DNA from 2 places in the Mesorhizobium sp. WSM4828 genome. Region 2 is predicted to be linked to the other one. Evidence: riboswitches for the same ligand, from Rfam matches in the RefSeq annotation. Region 2 holds a riboswitch; the other holds the start of a gene.
The links. A riboswitch is a leader RNA that binds a small molecule or an ion and turns the genes downstream of it on or off. The one in region 2 is predicted to bind S-adenosylmethionine.
Positions count from the first base shown of each region.

Region 1: another riboswitch for S-adenosylmethionine. It lies ahead of metX (homoserine O-acetyltransferase MetX); the one in region 2 lies ahead of AC0L2X_RS11965 (O-succinylhomoserine sulfhydrylase).

Region 1 is NZ_JBVVQK010000012.1:50,352-53,756, reverse strand. Features, by position in the region: gene metW (methionine biosynthesis protein MetW) at 1-415, opposite strand, end outside; gene metX (homoserine O-acetyltransferase MetX) at 531-1,700, opposite strand; SAM riboswitch at 1,794-1,871, opposite strand; gene hisC (histidinol-phosphate transaminase) at 2,009-3,118, shown strand; gene AC0L2X_RS15765 (prephenate/arogenate dehydrogenase family protein) at 3,125-3,405, shown strand, end outside.
Region 2 is NZ_JBVVQK010000008.1:113,449-116,853, reverse strand. Features, by position in the region: gene araD1 (AraD1 family protein) at 1-117, shown strand, start outside; gene AC0L2X_RS11975 (hypothetical protein) at 145-597, shown strand; gene AC0L2X_RS11970 (2'-deoxycytidine 5'-triphosphate deaminase) at 614-1,708, opposite strand; SAM riboswitch at 1,844-1,921, shown strand; gene AC0L2X_RS11965 (O-succinylhomoserine sulfhydrylase) at 1,992-3,182, shown strand; gene AC0L2X_RS11960 (ceramide glucosyltransferase) at 3,219-3,405, opposite strand, start outside.

The DNA of each region.
Region 1 (3,405 bases), on a different contig from region 2:
CCCTGGTCACCGGCATGCGGCCGTTGAAGAGCAGCGAAAAGCGCACCCGCCAATGGCCGAAATTCGGGAATGAGACGATGGCGCGGTTGCCGATCCGGAGCAGTTCGTCGAGCACCAGCTTCGGATTGCGGGTCGCCTGCAAGGTCTGCGACAAAACGACGAAGTCGAAGCCCTTGTCGGGATAGAATTGGAGATCCTTGTCGGCATCGCCTTGAATGACCGACAGGCCGCGCGCCACGCATTCGTTGACGCCGCGCTGCGACAGTTCCAGCCCGCGGCCATCGACCTTCTTGGTAGCCTGCAGCAATTCGAGCAGCAGGCCGTCGCCGGAACCGACGTCCAGCACCCGCGACTGCGGCGGGATGAGATCGGCGACGACTTCGAGGTCGACGCGCTGGGCGCGGTTGACGCTCATGCGTTCGCCTCTTGCCTCGCGCATGATCCTGATCCGAAAAGTCTGCAACTCTTCGGGGTCATGCGCCGATGCCTGACGCATGATCCCGTTCCGAAAAGTCTGCAGCTTTTCGGGGTCATGCGCCGAGCCCTCTGGCCCGCGCGGCCGAGGCGATGAAGCCTTTGATCGCAGCAAACAGTTCCGGTTCGTCGAGCAGGAAGGCGTCGTGGCCGCGGTCGGTCTCGATCTCGACGAACGATACCGAGGCGCCGGCCGCGTTCAGCGCGTGCACGACCGAGCGGCTCTCCTCGGTCGGGAACAGCCAATCGCTGGTGAACGAAACCAGGCAGAAGCGCGTCTTGGTGCCGGCGAAGGCATCGGCCAACCGGCCGCCATGGTCGGCGGCGAGATCGAAATAGTCCATCGCCCGGGTCATGTAGAGATAGGAGTTGGCATCGAAGCGGTCGACGAAGGTCATGCCCTGATGGCGCAGATAGCTCTCGATCTGGAAGTCGGCATCGAAGCCGAAGGTCAGCGCTTCGCGGTCCTGCAGGTTGCGGCCGAACTTGCGGTGCAGCGCTGCTTCCGACAGATAGGTGATGTGGGCGGCCATGCGCGCCACCGCCAGCCCTTTTTCCGGCCGCTTGCCATGCTCGAAATATTTGCCGCCATGCCAGTCCGGGTCGGCCATCACTGCCTGCCTGCCGACCTCGTGGAACGCGATGTTCTGCGAGGAATGGCGGGCGCCGGTGGCGATCGGCAGCGCCGAGAAGACGCGCTCGGGATAGCTGGAGGCCCATTGCAGCACCTGCATGCCGCCCATCGAGCCGCCCAGCACGCTGAACAGCTGTTCGATGCCGAAATGCTCGACCAGCATCAGCTGCGCCCGCACCATGTCGCGGATGGTGATGATCGGTAGGTCGAGCCCGTAGGGCTTGGCGGTGGCGGGGTTTGTCGAGGCGGGGCCGGTGGAGCCGAGGCAGCCGCCGATGACGTTTGACGAGATGACGAAGAAACGATCGGTGTCGATGATCTTGCCGGGGCCGATCAGCACTTCCCACCAGCCTGGCTTGCCGGTCACGGGATTGGTGTTGGCGACGTGCTGGTCGCCGGTCAGCGCATGGCAGACGAGGATGGCGTTGGAGCGCGCGTCGTTGAGCGTGCCATAGGTCTGGTAGGCGATCTGGAACGGCGACAGCAGCGTGCCGGCGTCGAGCTTGAGCGGCTTGTCGGCGCCGAAACGCAACACCGGGCTCGACGGCTGGTCGGCCTCGTTGTTGGTTTTTCGAGCGCGCAAAGCGACCATGCCATCTCCTAGCCCGGCCTTCAGTTGTCCACCGGTCTGGGCAAACAGCCAGTCAGGGCAACAAAAAACCGGCCATGCCTTCGCAAAGCCGGTTACAAGATGCAAACGGCCCTTTAGCAAGTTGTTTAACGTGGCTGCAAGCCGACCGGCCAAATCACCACGGAACTTTCGCTGCTCTTCTAGGACCGACGCATGGCTTCGTCAACGGCAAGTTCTTGATCCCGAATTGCCGCCCCTCGACATTCCGGGCCACGGCTTGTATTTCCGCTGCGGCTTCCCGGCGGAAGCATTCTCGACGGATTTGTGAGATGAATCAGATACCGGATAAGGCACGGCCGACCCCCCGCGCGGGCATCATGGACATCGAAGCCTATGTGCCCGGCAAGAGCGCGGCGCCTGAAGGTGTAACGAAGGTCCATAAATTGTCGGCCAACGAGAACCCGCTCGGTCCTTCGCCAAAGGCGATAGAGGCCGCGCGCGCGGTCGCCGACAAGCTCGCTGTCTATCCCGACGGCAGCGCCAGGCGCCTGAGGGAAGCGATCGCCGAGGTGCACGGGCTCAACCCGGCGAACATCGTCTGCTCCAATGGCTCCGACGAGATTCTGGGCCTGCTGGCGCAGACCTATCTCGCACCCGGCGACGAAGCCATCATCACCGAACACGGCTTCATGGTCTACAAGATCTACATACAGTCGGCCGGTGCCGTCCCGGTAACGGTCAAGGAGACCGATGAACGCGCCGATATCGATGCGATCCTCGCCGCGGTGACGCCGCGCACCAGGGTCATCTTCCTTGCCAATCCAAACAATCCAACCGGCACCTACGTGCCGTTCCATGAGGTGCGCCGCCTGCATGCCGGCCTGCCAAGAAACGTGCTTCTGGTGCTGGATGCCGCTTACGCCGAATATGTCCGGCGCAACGACTATGAAGCCGGTGTCGAGTTGGTGGGCAGCGCGGAAAACGTGGTCATGACCCGCACTTTCTCCAAATTGGGGCTGGGCGGGGCGCGGATCGGCTGGATGTATGCGCCAATGCACGTCATCGACGCGATCAACCGCGTGCGCGGACCTTTCAATGTCAATGCGACGGCGATCGAAGCCGGCATCGCGGCGATCCGCGACCGCGCCCACATCGAACGCAGCGTCGCGCATAACGAGACCTGGCTGGCCTGGCTGACCGAGCAATTAGCGGGGCTTGGGCTGCGGGTGACGCCGAGCGTCGGCAATTTCATCCTCATCCACTTTCCCGAGGACAAAAAGCATTCGGCGGCGGCGGCCGACGACTACCTCAGCCAGCGCGGCTACATATTGCGGCGCGTTTCCGGCTACGGTTTTCCCAACGCGCTGCGCATGAGCATCGGCACCGAAGAGGCCAATCGCGGCGTTGTCGCAGCACTCGCGACATTCCTGAAAAGCTAGAACACCATGACCTCACCGATGTTCGAAAAGATCGCGCTGGTCGGCATCGGCCTGATCGGCTCGTCGCTGGCCCGCGTCATCCGCCGCGAGGGGCTCGCCGGCCAAGTCGCGATTTCGACGCGCAGCGACGCGACGCTGGCACGGGCGAGCCAACTCGGCCTTGGCGACACCTACACGACGGATGCGAAAGAGGCGGTTCGCGACGCCGATCTGGTCATCGTTTCGGTGCCGGTCGGCTCTTCAGGCACGGTCGCCCAGGAGATCGCACCGGCGCTGAAAAGGGGCGC
Region 2 (3,405 bases):
GGCATCAGGACCGAGGCCGGTGACGTATTCGAGATCGAGGCGCAGGATTTCGGCCTGCCTCTGCGCAACCCGCTCGAAATCGAGCAGCCGGTGAAGGTCGCCGTGAAGGCATTGTAAACTGGTGACAGAATTCAGGGGCGAAAAATGAACGGCCTGCGGATTGGCACCGTGTTCGTAGGTTTAGTCCTGTTCCTCGCCTATTTCTCCCCAGCGGCTTACAGCGCCGGACAATGCAGCGCAAAATCCTATCGCGAAGCCCGGATGTCGATGACTAACCGGCTTCTGGCCACCGGCTATTCGAAATCGCAAGTGAGCTTTCTGATGCGCAACGCGGATCGCATGACGTCCGCACTCCGCGCTGACAGACTGAACGACAATGGCAGGGCCTGCGGTATCGACTCCGCCAGAGCCCATGTGCTGGGATGTCTCGGCAAGCAATTCTTCCCCTTGCAGTCCAGCTCAAGCGCCTCACTTGACGACGAGAAGCAAACCAGAGGATTTTGGGGGAAGAAGCGACTGGCAGTGCGAGAACTGCTCTTTATCGGTCAGTTTCATGGCTGCCTTGGCGCCGCGAAAGAATATCTGTTTCGCGGCTGACGGCTTGCGAACAAGATCAGCGCGCGGCGCGGAAATGCTTGGACAGTTTCAGGCCCTGCGCCTGATAGTTCGAGCCGAGGTCTGTGCCGTAGAGCGCTTGCGGCCGTTTCAGCATGTGCTCGTAGACCAACCGTCCGACGATCTGGCCGTGGTCGAGGATGAACGGCACTTCGTGGCTACGCACCTCGAGCACCGCCCGGCTGCCGGTGCCGCCCGACGCCGAATGGCCGAAACCCGGGTCGAAGAAACCGGCATAATGGACGCGGAACTCGCCGACCAGCGGATCGAAGGGCGTCATTTCGGCGGCGTAGAGCGGCGGCACATGCACCGCCTCGCGCGACACCAGAATATAGAATTCGTCCGGATCGAGCACCAGTTCGCCGGCGCCGCTCTTGTAGAGCGGCTCCCAGAAATCGACGACATCCTGCGCGGCGCGCTTGTCGACGTCGACCAGGCCGGTGTGGTGCTTGCCGCGATAGCCGACCAGCCCATCCTTGTCGCCGTCGAGGTCGATCGACAGCGCGATGCCGCCGCCTGAGATGTTGGGCGGTTCGGTGGCGACCAGCATCTCGGCGCGGTGCAGTTCGTGCAGCTCGCTTTCCGACAAGAGCGCATTGCCAGTGCGGAACCTGATCTGCGACAGCCGCGAGCCTGTCCGCACCACAATCGGGAAGGTGCGCGGGCTGACCTCCAGATAGAGCGGGCCTTCATAGCCGGCGGCGATCTTGTCGAACTCGTGGCCACGGTCGGTCATCACCCGGGTAAAGATATCGAGCCGCCCGGTCGAGCTCTTCGGGTTGGCCGAAGCCGAAATATGCGCGGGCAGCGCCAGGCTTTCGAGCAGCGGCACGATGTAGACGCAGCCGGTTTCCAGCACAGCACCTTCGGCGAGGTTAATCTCGTGCAGCTTCAGCCGGTCGAGCTTGTCGACAACTCTGTGGTCCGGGCCGGGCAAGAAGGAAGCACGCACCCGCCAGGCCTTGTCGCCGAGCCTGAGGTCGAGGCTGGCCGGCTGGATCTGATCGGCATCGAGCGTGCGCGTCGATTTCAGCGCGCCCGTCTGGAACAGCGCGGAAATATCCTGATCGGGAAGAATGCCTGTCTGCCGCAAGGGTCTGGCTCCGTTCGAACGCCGGGCGAGGTCTTGTTCTGTCGCAGGTCCGACCGTGGACGCCTTTGGCACCTGCTTGGTACAACCCTCTTAATCATGCCGGCAATTGACGCAAGCGTGGCGCGGGTCTAAAGCTCGTTATCCCGTGGTGATTTGGCCGGTCGGCTTGCAGCCACGTTAAACAAGTCGCTAAAGGACCGTCGGGCCGCAAGGCCATATGGACCGGTTGCGACTTTCGCGACCGGTTTTTTGTTGTTTGGACCAATTTTGGTGTTTGGATAGAATGATGACCAAGAAGCGCGACTGGAAGCCTCAGACCGCACTCGTGCATGCCGGGACGCTGCGTTCTGGCTTCGGCGAGACCTCCGAGGCGATGTATCTCACCCAAGGCTATGTCTACGAGACGGCGCAAGCGGCGGAAGCCCGCTTCAAGGGCGAGGAGCCGGGCTTCATCTATTCGCGTTATGCCAATCCGACCGTGGACATGTTTGAAAAACGCATGTGCGCGCTGGAAGGAGCCGAGGACGCGCGCGCCACTGCATCCGGCATGGCGGCGGTGACGGCAGCATTGCTGTGCAGCGCCAAGGCTGGCGACCATATCGTGGCGGCGCGCGCACTGTTCGGCTCCTGCCGCTGGGTGATCGAGACGCTGGCGCCGAAATATGGCATCGAGGCAACGCTGGTCGACGGCACAGACATCGCCAATTGGCAAAAAGCGGTCAAGCCGAACACCAAACTGTTCTTCCTGGAAAGCCCGACCAATCCGACGCTGGAAGTGGTCGACATCGCCGCCGTCGCCGCACTTGCCAACTCGATTGGCGCCAGGCTGATCGTCGACAATGTCTTCGCCACGCCCTTGCAGCAGAAACCCCTGCAGCTCGGCGCCCACATCGTCGTCTACTCCGCGACCAAGCATATTGATGGCCAGGGGCGCTGTCTTGGCGGCATCGTCCTGTCGGACAAGAAATGGATCGACGAGAACCTGCATGACTATTTCCGTCACACCGGCCCGAGCCTCTCGCCCTTCAATGCCTGGACGCTGCTGAAAGGCCTGGAGACGCTGCCGCTGCGCGTACGCCAGCAGACGGAAAGTGCCGGCCGCATCGCGGATTTCCTCGCCGAGCGCCCGCAAATCGCCCGCGTCATCTATCCCGGCCGCGCCGACCACCCGCAAGCGGCCGTGGTCAAGAAGCAGATGTCGGGCGGCTCGACGCTGATCTGCCTGGATGTGAAGGGCGGCAAGCAGGCGGCCTTTGCCTTCCAGAACGCACTCGACGTCGTGCTGATTTCCAACAATCTCGGCGACGCCAAGAGCCTGATCACCCATCCGGCGACGACGACGCACAAGAACTTGACCGATGAGGCCCGCGCCGAGCTCGGCATCGGACCGGGCACGCTCAGGCTGTCAGTCGGCCTTGAGGACACCGACGATCTGCTCGAAGACATCGAGCAGGCGCTGAGAGCTGCCGGATAAGGGCTGGCCGAACAGAGGCGAGCGGGGACGCGCCGATCAGGCGCCGGACGGGGTCTCCTCCAGCTCCGCGACGGCCTTGGTCTGGATAGTCATCACATTGCCTCGCCAATCGACGGCGCCGCTCAGCCATCCGCGCGCCCATATCGCCGGCAGCATGCAGTCGCGAACCATCATCGCCGGGATGGTGCGCAGCGACAGGTGCCACCCCTTGGCCGAGGCCAAG